3 regions of the Flavobacterium sp. KACC 22758 genome follow, and region 2 is predicted to be linked to each of the others. Evidence: riboswitches for the same ligand, from Rfam matches in the RefSeq annotation. Region 2 holds a riboswitch; each other region holds the start of a gene.
The links. A riboswitch is a leader RNA that binds a small molecule or an ion and turns the genes downstream of it on or off. The one in region 2 is predicted to bind cobalamin.
Positions count from the first base shown of each region.

Region 1: linked by a shared signal. The riboswitch ahead of PQ462_RS19495 (TonB-dependent receptor plug domain-containing protein) and the one ahead of PQ462_RS04450 (TonB-dependent receptor) in region 2 are both predicted to bind cobalamin.
Region 3: linked by a shared signal. The riboswitch ahead of PQ462_RS02045 (DUF5074 domain-containing protein) and the one ahead of PQ462_RS04450 (TonB-dependent receptor) in region 2 are both predicted to bind cobalamin.

Region 1 is NZ_CP117878.1:4,627,058-4,631,349, forward strand. It holds gene PQ462_RS19485 (adenosylcobinamide-GDP ribazoletransferase) at 105-890, shown strand; gene cobC (alpha-ribazole phosphatase) at 875-1,408, shown strand; cobalamin riboswitch at 1,478-1,680, shown strand; gene PQ462_RS19495 (TonB-dependent receptor plug domain-containing protein) at 1,708-3,567, shown strand; gene PQ462_RS19500 (YncE family protein) at 3,573-4,292, shown strand, end outside.
Region 2 is NZ_CP117878.1:1,009,440-1,013,731, forward strand. It holds gene PQ462_RS04445 (DUF5074 domain-containing protein) at 1-93, opposite strand, end outside; gene PQ462_RS04450 (TonB-dependent receptor) at 127-2,088, opposite strand; cobalamin riboswitch at 2,274-2,511, opposite strand; tRNA gene PQ462_RS04455 (tRNA-Glu) at 2,665-2,736, opposite strand; gene PQ462_RS04460 (helix-turn-helix domain-containing protein) at 3,017-3,430, opposite strand; gene PQ462_RS04465 (hypothetical protein) at 3,803-4,292, shown strand, end outside.
Region 3 is NZ_CP117878.1:452,848-457,139, forward strand. It holds gene PQ462_RS02035 (DUF6814 family protein) at 1-3, opposite strand, end outside; gene PQ462_RS02040 (MFS transporter) at 15-1,511, opposite strand; cobalamin riboswitch at 1,753-1,943, shown strand; gene PQ462_RS02045 (DUF5074 domain-containing protein) at 2,225-3,544, shown strand; tRNA gene PQ462_RS02050 (tRNA-Phe) at 3,783-3,858, opposite strand; gene PQ462_RS02055 (type III pantothenate kinase) at 3,962-4,292, shown strand, end outside.

The DNA of each region.
Region 1 (4,292 bases), 2.0 Mb from region 2:
AAAAAGAGTATTGGCAATAAATAAAATCAATTGACAACATCTTTAGATGTTGGAACAAAATAAGTGCCTGTAAAAAGGGCTTTAGCCAAACAATCATAATCTAAATGAAAAAAGAACTACATATTTTTTTTACTTGTTTAATGTTCTACACCAGAATTCCATGTCCAAAAAACATCGATCATAATCCTGATTATTTAAATAAAGCCACACGATATTTCCCTTTTATTGGCTGGATAGTAGGCACAATTTCATTTCTGGCTTTTTATCTTTTCTCATTATTTCTTTCAACAGAAACAGCAGTGATTTTTTCAATTATTATTTCGGTTTTAACTACCGGTGCTTTTCACGAAGACGGATTTGCAGATGTCTGCGACGGATTTGGCGGAGGATGGACTAAAGAAAAAATCCTCACAATTATGAAAGACAGCGCCATTGGTGCTTATGGAGCAATTGGTTTGGTTTTGCTTTTTCTGGTAAAATTTAAACTGCTTTCAGAATCCATTTCACTTTTTACTCACAGCATTTTTCTGGTTTTCCTTTTATTTATTTCTGCACATTCTTTAAGTCGTTTAGCAGCGATAAGTATTATTTTTACACATGAATATTCTCGCGATGATGCTTCGAGTAAAAGTAAACCAATAGCAAAAAACCACAGCTGGAGAGAAGTTTTGGGTTCATCTTTCTTCGGATTAATTCCGTTATTAGCACTCTCCTATTTCAATTATAAAACTCTTTTAGTAGTAATTCCGGTTTTTATTACCCGATATTTTCTGGCTCGCTATTTTCAAAAATGGATTGACGGCTACACAGGCGATTGTCTTGGCGCCACACAGCAGGTTTGTGAAGTTGTATATTATTTAAGTATTCTTTTCATATGGAAATTTATCTAGTTCGTCACACCGAAACGATCTGCGAAAAAGGAATTTGCTACGGACAATCGGATGTTGATATTGCTGCGCCTTTTGCCGAAATATTTGATAGAATTATATCTGAATTGCCATCTCAAGCTCTAATTTTTTCAAGCCCGTTAAAACGTTGTTCTATTCTGGCAAAACATATTCAAAAAAATACAAACGCTATTTCTTATCAGGAAGATGACCGCTTAAAAGAAATGAATTTTGGTGACTGGGAATTAAAACCCTGGGATGAGATTCCGCCAGAAGAGTTAAATCCTTGGATGGAAGATTTTGTAAATATTCCCGTTTCAAATGGAGAATCATTTACAGAATTACATTCAAGAGTTGGCAGCTTTTTAGCTGAGCAGATTTCAGACCTTAAACACCCTGTAATTATTGTAGCTCATGCGGGTATCATACGAAGCATTTTGTGCCATCAAACTTCACTGCCTTTAAAAGAGGCTTTTCAAAACAAAGTTGATTTTGGGGAAGTCATAAGAATTGAACTATAATCTGGCTATTTGTTTGATTATTTGATTATAAAAACAACACATATTTGAATTATCAGTATTTTTAACTTTATATTTGCACAAAATTAAGGTTGTGTTTTGATTAGCACATTAAAAAGGGAATCAAGTAAAATCTTGAGCTGTACCCGCAACTGTAAGCTTAGTTCTAAAAAAGAATGATTGTTGTAAACTGCAAAACCACTGCTCGCTACCGCGAATGGGAAGGTAAACAACAAGACGCAAGCCAGGAGACCTGCCTTTGTAACAAATATCGAGCTCTCGGGAAAAAGAGTGTAGAAATTATGACTTTAAGAATACGTTTTGCTTTTTTTCTTTTGATGTTGTGCCAATTTATATGGGCGCAGAGCGATTCTATTAAATTAAAAGAAGTTGTAGTTTCTGATGCTAATCTTAAGAAATACTCTACTTCACAGTCTGTTCAGGTTTTAAACGATTCAATTCTCGACAGAAACCAGCCTTCTTTAACCTCTCTTTTAAATTTTAATACTGTTATTTATTTCAAAGAAAATGGACTCGGAATGACTTCTGCCCCATCTTTTAGAGGAACAACAGGCGCACAGACCGCTGTTATCTGGAATGGTATAAATATAAATTCACAATTTTTAGGTCAGGCCGATTTTAATACTATTGGAACGAGAGATTTTAATTCTATAACAGTAAAAGCCGGAGGTGGAAGTGTTTTGTACGGAAGCAGCGCTATTGGCGGAAGCATTCACCTTAACAATGATTTACTTTTTAAAAACGAATTTTCTAATCATGTTTTTTTCAGCGCTGGAAGTTACAATACATACAGCGCAAATTACCGCACTATAGTTTCATCAGATAAATACAGCTTACAGGTCAGTATTTCAAGAAACAGTTCTGATAATGATTTTAAATATCCTGGCAATTCAGACGAAAGAAACATTAATGGCCAATATTATAACACAAGTATGAATACTACTTTTGGTTATAAAATCAATGCTAATAATACTTTAAAAGCTTACAGCCAGTTTTACGATTCAGAACGTCACTTTTCTTTAACATCACCAAATGCCTCAAAAACAAAATACAACGATTTTAATACTCGTAATTTATTAGAATGGGAAAGTCAGCTGGGGCGTTTTACATCTAAACTCCGAGCTGCACATATTGGCGAATCTTATAAATATTTTCCAAGTATTACCTCCAATAATTTTACTTACGGAAAAGTTGAAACTTCTATCATAAAATACGATTTAGCTTTTGATGTAAATGATAAAATCAAATTAAACTCAATTGTAGACTACAGCCGAAACAAAGGATACGGTTCGAGTATTGATAATGTAAAAAGAGAAGTCGGTACAGCCAGTCTGCTTTTGCATCATTTGTTAACTGAAAAATGGGATTATAACGCCAGCATTCGTCAGGAAATTACAGACAACTACGGTAATCCTTTTCTTTTTTCATTTGGAACAAAATATGATTTCACCAGTTTTTACCGTTTGAAATTCAATGCTTCAAAGAATTTTAGAATGCCTACCTATAATGATTTGTTTTGGGAAGGAAGCGGTAATCCTAATTTAAAACCCGAAACCTCTTATCAGGCAGAAATTGGCAATGAATTCTTTAGAAAAAACTTTACTTTATCGATCACTGCTTATTATAATTCTATTAAAGATTTACTGCGCTGGGTTCCGGCTGAAGGAGGCGGTGATATATGGACGCCTGAAAACACAGATAAAGTGAGAGCCTATGGGGCAGAAGTTCTTGTAGAATGGAAACCAAAATTTGGGCAAAATAATTTCACAATCAACGGCACGTACGCTTATACAGTTTCAGAAAGCCGGCAGCTAATTAAAAACGAATTAATCTACAAACAGTTAATTTATGTTCCTTATCATAAATTAACAGGCTCTGTGGCTTACAACTGGAAAAAGCTGTCTTCTTACTTTCAATACCTCTATAATGGAGAAGTTTACACTACTCCTTTTAATAATCGTGCATCAAGAATTAAAGATTATGATGTTGGGAATATTGGTGTCGATTATGATTTTGGAGCAAAAAACAGTTACAAAATTGGATTTCAGGTTTTAAACCTGTGGAACGAAAATTATCAACCCGTAACAAACAGACAAATGCCGGGTAGAAATTATACTATATACATAAACCTTAATTTTTAAATTTCATGAAAAAATTTAACAAACTATTTTTAACTGTGCTTATAAGTTCGGCATTTTTTGTGTCTTGCAGCAACGATGATGACAATAACGATGAGCCGCGCGGCGATTATGAGAATGGAATTTTTATTGTTAATGAAGGTAATTTTGGAAAAACCAACGGAACTATTTCTTATTTATCAGATGATTTGAGTATCGAAAACAATGTTTTTTCTTTAGTTAATCCTGGTAAAATTACTGGAGATACTCCTTTATTTATTGGTTTTAAAGATGATGCAGCTTATATAGTGGTAAACGGATCAAATAAAATTGAAGTGGTTAACAGATACACTTTTAAAAGCATTGCTACCGTTACAGCTAATTTAAACAATCCAAGATTTATTGCATTTGCAAACGGAAAAGGATATGTAACAAACTGGGGTGAAGGAAGCGATCCTGCTGATGATTATGTAGCAGTTTTAGATCTTACTACTAATACAGTTACTTCTTCAATTTCAGTAGTTGAAGGTCCGGAAAAAATCATCGAAAATGATGGTAAACTTTATGTAGCACACAAAGGCGGCTGGGGACAAGGAAATTCATTAACAGTTATCAACTCTGCTACAAATACGGTTGTTACAAATTTTGTAGTGGGAGATGTTCCAAGCGACTTAGTAAAAGACAACGGAACTTTATATATTTTATGTAACGGAAAACCATTCTATGCAGATGTTGAAACTGCGGGAAAA
Region 2 (4,292 bases):
TTCTTCAGGAATAATGGGATCTTCTTCCTGACATCCCTGAAAGGCAATCGCTGCGAATACGAGTAAAAGCCAAAATTTGAAATTTGTTTTCATTATTGAGATTTTAATTGTTGATGCTGTTTTGGTTTAAAGATTTATAGACATACTTAATCGGTAATTTCTTCCCGGCATAGGAAAATTGAGTACGACATCATAATATTGATTAAATAAATTGTTAACCTCACCGCTTATTTTTACAGGAAGTTTTTCAATTTTTCCGTTCCAGATAAGCGCCATGTCGCTCGTGTACCAAGGTTTTACATAATTTACAGGAATGTTGGCTTTCTGGCTGTATCTTTCGCCTGTATAAATAAAACTGTAGTTTAAATTCCAGTTTTTCCAGTTAATAGAAGAAGTTAAAGTACCGCTGTTTCTAGGTGTGTAAGGAATTTGATCGCCGTAAGTAGTGCCTTTTGGCGTAATATCGATTGCCTGCTGATAGGTATAACTAAGGCCTAAGTCTAAAAATATTTGTTCAGGAAGTTTAAAAACCAAATTGGTATTGATTTCTAAACCGCGAATATCAACTTCTCCCAAATTCATCATCGTCCATCTAAAAAGATTAGAAGACGGCATTGCCACAATTTTGTCTTTTACGCGGTTGTAATAAACATCTGCCTGAAATGAAACCGATTGTAAAAACTTTTTTGGTTCGATAAGATAAGTGGTTCCAAAATCATATTGAGTTGTAAATTCCGGGCGCAAAAAGCTGTTTCCGATAAAAGTGTAATACAAATCATTAAAAGTCGGCATTCGGAAAGATTCTTTGTAAAATGCCCTGATTCTAAAATTCTTTACGTCAAATGGCTGAAAAGAAGCTGATACAACCGGACAAAAAACATGCTGACTGTCTCCCTGCTGGTAATATTTGACTTGTTCATCGATATAAGCGCCCAGTAAATTTGCCTGAATATCCAGACGCTCCCAATGCATTTCGCTCGAAAGTGCTCCTAAATAAGAATATCGGGTAGGATAGGGGAAATGGTATAAATTAGCGTCGAGTGTATTTATAGAAAGATCGGCAGCGAAAGACATTTTCCACCAGTCTTTTATATTGTAGAGATTAACAATCGAAGCGTAAAATTCGTTTTGGTAATATTTATTGTCTAATGCCCCTTCAAGAGTTTTATAATCCGGGTCGATGTAACGGCTGTAATCACGGCTGAATTTTACATTTGCCAGCATTTCGTGTTTTTCAAAAAAAGAATTTTGCACCGAAGCATGAATAAAGAAATTCCGATCCCATTGACGTTGTACATATTCGTACCGGTTGGCTAAAATAGCACCAGGAAGACCTCTTTCAGAATCGTAATAATAAGCTTTAAGATTGGCTTGTCCGTTTGTTCCAAACTTTGTGTTTAGGTTTAATTCAGCGCGAAGAGCAGTTATATCTCCGTTTTGGCGAACAGCTGTCGTGTCGTAACCGTCTTTTTTCTGATACCTGTATTTGTATTTTCCATCGGCTTTCATCCACTCAATATTTGATGAAAGAGCTATTTTAGAAGTTATTTTTTGCTGATAAAGAACAGAAGGATTCACCAGTCCGAAAGATCCGGTTTTAAAAGAAGCCCTGACATTTGCATTTTTACCCGATTCAAAAACGGGAACTTTCGATTTTAGAAATAAAGTATTAGAAGAGAAAAATCCGCGTGCCGGCTGAAAAATAGTAGACTTTTGACCATTATAAAGTTCTATGGCTTCAATATTATCAAGCGAATATTTTCCTAAATCTACCTGTCCGTTTTGAGCATTTCCAACCGTCATTCCATCGTAAAAAACCGCTGTATGGGCGCTTCCTAAACTGCGGACGTTAATGGTTTTTAAACCGCCAATTCCGCCGTAATCTTTTAGCTGTACGCCTGAAAAATAACGAACCGCATCGGCAACAGAAAGACTGTTAAGGTTTTCGAGCTGTTTGCCGGATAAAATCTGGACAGGCATAGGCGACTCTATCCTGAACTCGCGTTTGCTTGCGGTTAGAATAACTTCGTTTAACGGAAGCGGTTTTAAAGAATCAACTTCTTTAGCTTTGGGATGGTTTTGTGCCAAAATTGGATTTGAGAACAAAATCCAAAGCAAAAAACAAAATCCACAATGTATTAGGCTTAACGGCCTTTGCTTACATACGTGCATAAAAAAATGGTCTATTTGTAACAAATAGTTTTAAACGGAAAAAATCGAAATCAAATGTTAGTTTGATATTGCGCTTGTTCAAAGCTTTGGTCCACGAAAGCCTGAATTTATTTGCAGTGGCAGGTCTCCTGACTTATTCCCATTTTGAACCGCCTTCCCACATTTGATGAAAAATGCAGTGGCAAAAGATTAGATTTTAAAAGCCTCAAAAAGCTTTTTTGTCTGTCAAAATGTTGCATGGAACTTACAGTAACGGGCTTGTTCAGGATTTGCACCTGATTCCCTCTTCGTTAGCTGCCCTCGAAAAGTTGCAGCTAAACCAATGCGGGTGCAAAGGTAAATAAACTAAGCTGGGTTATGGTGCTGTTTTTGAAAAAAATGTTCTGTGCTTTTTTTCAGAGACTTATTGATTGAAAATTCAGTTTTGAGAACTGGTATTTTGAGCAGACTATTTTAAACAAAAAAAGCTCCAGATTTCTCTGAAGCTTTTTGTAGTCCGTGGGGGAATCGAACCCCCCTTACCAGGATGAAAACCTGGCGTCCTAACCGATAGACGAACGGACCTGCTTTGTTATTGCGGGTGCAAAAGTGCAACTATTTTTGAGATGTACAAAGGATTTTGATAAAAATTTTTTAAATAATTTTATTAAAAGATCATTTTTGATGATCGTTTTTCTTTAATAAGTAAGATTAATAAATTTGTATTTATTTGATATATAATTTGTTGTTTAGTTTTAGAAGAGCCAATGAAGAAAATTTTATTGAGAAAAAATAATTTAAAAAAAAGTGAAAAAATATTCTTTTGAGGGAATATTCTTGTATGTTTTCTTCTGTATTTTAAAAATCATTTATTCGTTAATAGCTTTTCAAGTCTTGCCATCATTTCATCTTTCTCTTTTAGCATGCGTTCGTACAAAGCAATTTTTTCTTCGTGCAGTTTTTTTAATTCATCCAATGGGTTGATATTGAATACAGGTTTAGCATTTCCGATATAAGCATCTTTTTCAATATTAAACGTATTGGAAATAATATTTACGGCTTGTTCTTCATCAAAGTTTTGAAAAGCTTCAACAGGAATTTTCAATATTGAAGAGATTTGTTTAAGCAGATTATCCTCAATTACTTCTTTCTGTTCCAGCAAAGAAATCTTTTTTTGGCTCCAGTCTTCGCCCAAATCATAAGCCAAAGCTTCCTGTTTTATGTTGAGCATTTCTCTAAAACGTTTTACGTTTCTTCCCTGATGAATTTTCTGTTCCATAAATGAATTTTGATTTCTAGGCTCAAAGATAAAGCCATTTCTATTAAAAAAACCTGAATTTCAAAGATAAAAAAATATCCCGAGAATATGTTTTTTGTCAGATATGATATCTAAAATATAGAATAGTATATTCCTTGTAAAAAAACTAAATTTTCAAGCTGGCACGATCTTGTTGATCGTGTCTTTTTTATTGTATTGATTTAGATTGTATTAAGAGCAAATAACTAGCCCAGATTAATAAATACATCTATTTTTTGTGTTAAAATTTAAAAATTGAAAGAAAATATTTATATATATTGTTTTTAATTAAGTAAAAAGATTACATTTATCCTTTGATTAAATTGTAGATTATAATCTACAATTGCTTTGCAATTGAAATTAATAACTGCTGTTAATGATATGGAAAAAGACGAAGACAAAGAAAAAAAGAAACAACAGGTTTTATTTGTAAGCCAGGATTATATACTGCCGTTTCGGCCTCTTGAACTCAATCACGAGTATTCAGTTTTGTACACAATAGAAAAGGGAGATAAAAAACAAACTCTTGAGCAAAATTTTAGTTTAAGGAGATTAAAACCTGACAGCAGTCAAAATGAATATCATTTTATTCAAATTGATAAAATATCAGAATTATTGGTTGATGGAAAGTCCGTAGATTCAAGAGCTTACAAAGTGGCAGAAAAAACTGCCGAACTGCTGTATCCCTTAAGAATCGTGGTAAACAAATACGGAAAATGGGTAGACATAAATAGTTACTATAAACTAAAAGAACGCTGGGAAAATCAAAAAGAAGCCATTAAAGAACTATTTGATGGAAAAACCTTTGAGATGTTAGCCCAAAATATCGAAAATGCTATCGAAG
Region 3 (4,292 bases), 560 kb from region 2:
CATGTTCTTAAATGTTAAAGATGATTAATTTTGTTTTTGTTGTCTATGTAAATCATTCCAATTACGAAACAGATCGACGCAATAATAATAGGATACCAAAGTCCGTCAAGATAAAAATCGCTTTTTCCGGCTGCTTTTGCATGAGTTACAAAATAAGTCGAAATTGCCGGCAGCAGACCTCCAAAAATTCCATTTCCTACATGATAAGGAAGTGACATAGAAGTATATCTGATTTTAGTTGGAAACATTTCAACTAAAAACGCTGCAATTGGACCATAAACCATTGTAACAAATAAAACCTGAATGAAAACTAAAAAAATTAAAGTCCATTCATCGCCAGAATTGATATTTATAGTAACACTGCTTTGAGATTTTTTCTTATCAGCAAAATCTGTTTTCTTTTCGATATACGTAGTTCCATCAGTATAGGTTTTTGAAATAGTGGTAATTACGTCATTATTTTTTGCTTTTTCGATCTTTTGAGAGGTTTGGTCTACAATTTCGGTTTTGTAACTCACATCAGTTGTGTTGTACATCATTTTATATATAGGTCTGTAGAATAAAATAGCGAGTAACATACCGAACATCATAATGTATTTACGGCCGACTTTGTCACTCAGCCATCCAAAAACAATAAAAAACGGCGTTCCAATCAATAATGCAATTCCGAGTAAACTGTCAACCTGAGAAGAATCTACATTCATAACCGTTTTCATAAAACTCATGGCATAGAATTGTCCGGTATACCAAACAACACCCTGTCCCATTGTTGCGCCAAATAATGCCAAGAGAACAAACTTTAAATTGTATCGGTTTCCAAAACTTTCCTTTAAAGGATTTGCACTTGTTGTTCCTTCCTTTTTAGCTTTTGCAAATACAGGTGATTCGTCCATATTTTTTCTTATTAAATACGAAACTCCCACCATTACAATAGAAACCCAAAAAGGAACACGCCATCCCCATGAATCAAAAGCTTCGGCCGAAAGTACATTTTTGGTAGCCAGAATAACCATCAAAGAAATAAATAAACCAACCGTTGCAGTAGTCTGGATCCACGATGTCCAATATCCTTTTTGACCCGCCGGAGCATGTTCGGCAACATAAGTCGCTGCGCCGCCATATTCTCCGCCAAGAGCCAAACCTTGCAATAAACGCAAAATCAAAACTAACAGAGGCGCGACAAAACCAATGGTTTCATAACTTGGGATACAGCCTATTAAAAATGTAGAACCTCCCATTAATAATAAAGTAGCCATGAAAGTATATTTTCGGCCAATAATATCTCCCAATCGTCCAAAAAATAAAGCGCCAAAAGGTCTGACAACAAATCCGGCAGCAAATGTGGCTAATGTAGATAAAAATGCTGCAGTTGGATTATCACTCGGAAAGAATTTAGTTGAAATTACAACGGCCAAACTTCCAAAAATATAGAAATCGTACCATTCAATCATTGTTCCCATAGAAGAGGCCGAAATTACTTTCCAAATGCCTTTAGTAGAAGTTTTGCTCATAAAACGTTCTGTTGATTTAATAATGAATAAAAAATTAAAATACGATTTTACGAATATATAAGATATTTTTTTATTTAGTTGATACTTTTTTAACAAAAACTAATTAATTGTTGATAATACATTTTTAATCAGTCAATCCTTAATAATTCGGAATATATCATAGAATGCAGATGTGCCTAAACCCTTATGTAGTATAAGGATGAATGGATTTCAAAAAAGAAAACACTAGTTTTGTAGCTCAAAATTTAAATCAGAAAATGGTTGTCATGTTTGATTAAATATGACATTAAAAGGGAATTTGGTGCAAATCCAAAACTGTCCCGCAGCTGTAAGCTCATTAACTGAAACCTTTAATATGTCACTTTTCAATTCGAAAGGGAAGGCTGGGTGTAGGGAGCAAGTCAGAAGACCTGCCATTTTTATAGTAATAACAGCTTTCGGGGATTGAAGCTTGAATTAAGAATAATACTTTTTCACTCTAAGTGATAATGGGTATTGTTTGATCATTCTATTCTCGTAAGCTAAATAAGTTTATGAGATTTTTTTCTGCAAATGCGATGTCTTAAAAACAGTTTCTTTTTGGGTGTTTTTTCTTCTTGACGTTTCCTTTTCTCTATCAAAAAAATCATTAAACATGTCATTGCCCAGAAACGTAGTTTTTTAGTGCGCTGGATTTAAACATTTAAGTAATATAATTTTTTAAATATTTAATAATGAGAAACAATTTTTTTTCCAAGCAATTAATCGCCATTGCTTCTTTAATGATGCTGGCAACTTCATGTAATAATGATGATGATTTTACGGCGCCGCCTGTTATCAAGGGCGAACAGCAGTTAAAAGATACTTTGACAATTGGAAAAACACTTCAGCTGAGTTCAAAAATAAAAGACAGAAATAATGTTTCATTTGAATGGGCAGTAAACGGGAATGTTGTAGGATCTGATTCGACATATATTTTTAAACCAGAAACAAGAGGAGATTTTAAAATTACGATGACTGCCAAAAACAATGGCGGAAACGTATCTCTAACTTACGATATTCACACATTTGGAGCTTATGAAAACGGATTCTTTATGATTAATGAAGGATGGTTTGGACACGGAACAGGAACAGTTGGGTTTTACAGATACGATACAAAAGCAATAGAAGACAGTATTTTTGTAAAAGTAAATCCAGATAAAGATTTAAAACCAGAATCATCAACTTTAGAGTTTGGAACTATCTTTAATAAAAAACTATTCTTGGTTTCTAAAGTCGGCGGACCAGTTGTGGTTGCAGATGCTTATTCGCTTAAAGAAGAAAAAAGAATTCCGGCTCAGGGCGGAAACGACTGGCGTGCAATAGTTGGAATTGATGAAAATCAGGCTTTGCTTACTTCTGGAAAAGGAATATTCAAACTTAATTTGAATACAATGGAATTAAACGGACAAGTTGAAGGAATTACTGGTCAGGTAGGAGACATTGTAAAAGCTAACGGATATATCTTTGCATTGTCGGCATCAAAAGGGGTTATTGTAATTAATGCTACAACATTAGCAGTCGAAAAAACAATTTCAGGAATGGTTCTGGGATTTGCTGTTACTGATGATAAAAAAGTATGGGCCGCAGGCGGAACAAAACTTATCAATATAGACTCTAATACTCTTGAGGTAAAAGAAATAGCATTAGGTTTTCAGGCTTACGGAAGCTGGGGAGCCTGGCATCCGGGATCTATTACAGCTGCAAAAAATGCTATTTTCATTGCCAAAAATGGAAGCTGGAGCGGTGGTAAAGAAATTTATAAATATAACGGAGATGTTTCTTCATTAGCTTCGCCTTTCATTACATTAACAGATTCTAATATATTATATGGAGCAGGAATTGGTTATGACAAAAAGAAAAACACTTTAGTAGTTAATACCGTAAACGAAGGATATGGAGCAAATTTTGCGATCAATAACCTTTATTTATTCAATGCAGATTCTGGAGCTAAAACAGGAACAGTAAGTTTTTCAGGATATTATTTTCCAGCGGTTTCTGTGTTTCATCAATAAGATTTTTTAGACTAGGTTTTTTAACCGCAAAGACCGCAAGGTAAAAAACGCAAAGTTCGCAAAGCTTTATCAATATAAAGCCTTGCGAACTTTTTTTTAGCCGCAAATTATACAGATTAAAATGATTTTTAAAACCTGTATAATCCGTGTTATCTGTGGGCTATTCTTTTTTACTTTTCGGTTTAAATTTTTCCGAAAATAATAAAAACAAAAAACCCGAATATTGCTATTCGGGTTTTGGTGGTACCTCCAGGGATCGAACCAGGGACACATGGATTTTCAGTCCATTGCTCTACCATCTGAGCTAAGGTACCGTCTTGTGCTCAATGCGGGTGCAAAGATAGAATCATTTTCCGTTTATCCAAAACATTTTAGAAAAAAAATCAATTCGTATCTTCGCACAAACAAAAAAGAAAAATGATTTTAACTGTTGATGTTGGAAATACCAGAATTAAAGCTGCTGTCTTTGAAGGGAGTAGTGTTTTGGAGTATTTCGTTTTTGAAAAAAATGAGCTTGAAAAAAAAATTGAAAAAATTTTGGGAAAATTTCCAAACTGCTCAGATTTGGTTGTTGCCTCGGTTGGAGATGTCGAAAAACAATCTTTTTTGAGTTTTGAAAAACAGTTAAATGTTCATTTTTTTACACATGAAGATATTTACCCGTTTCATAATAAATATGCAACGCCAAAAACTTTAGGAATCGACAGAATGATTTTGGCTGCCGGAGCAACATTGCAGTTTCCGAAAC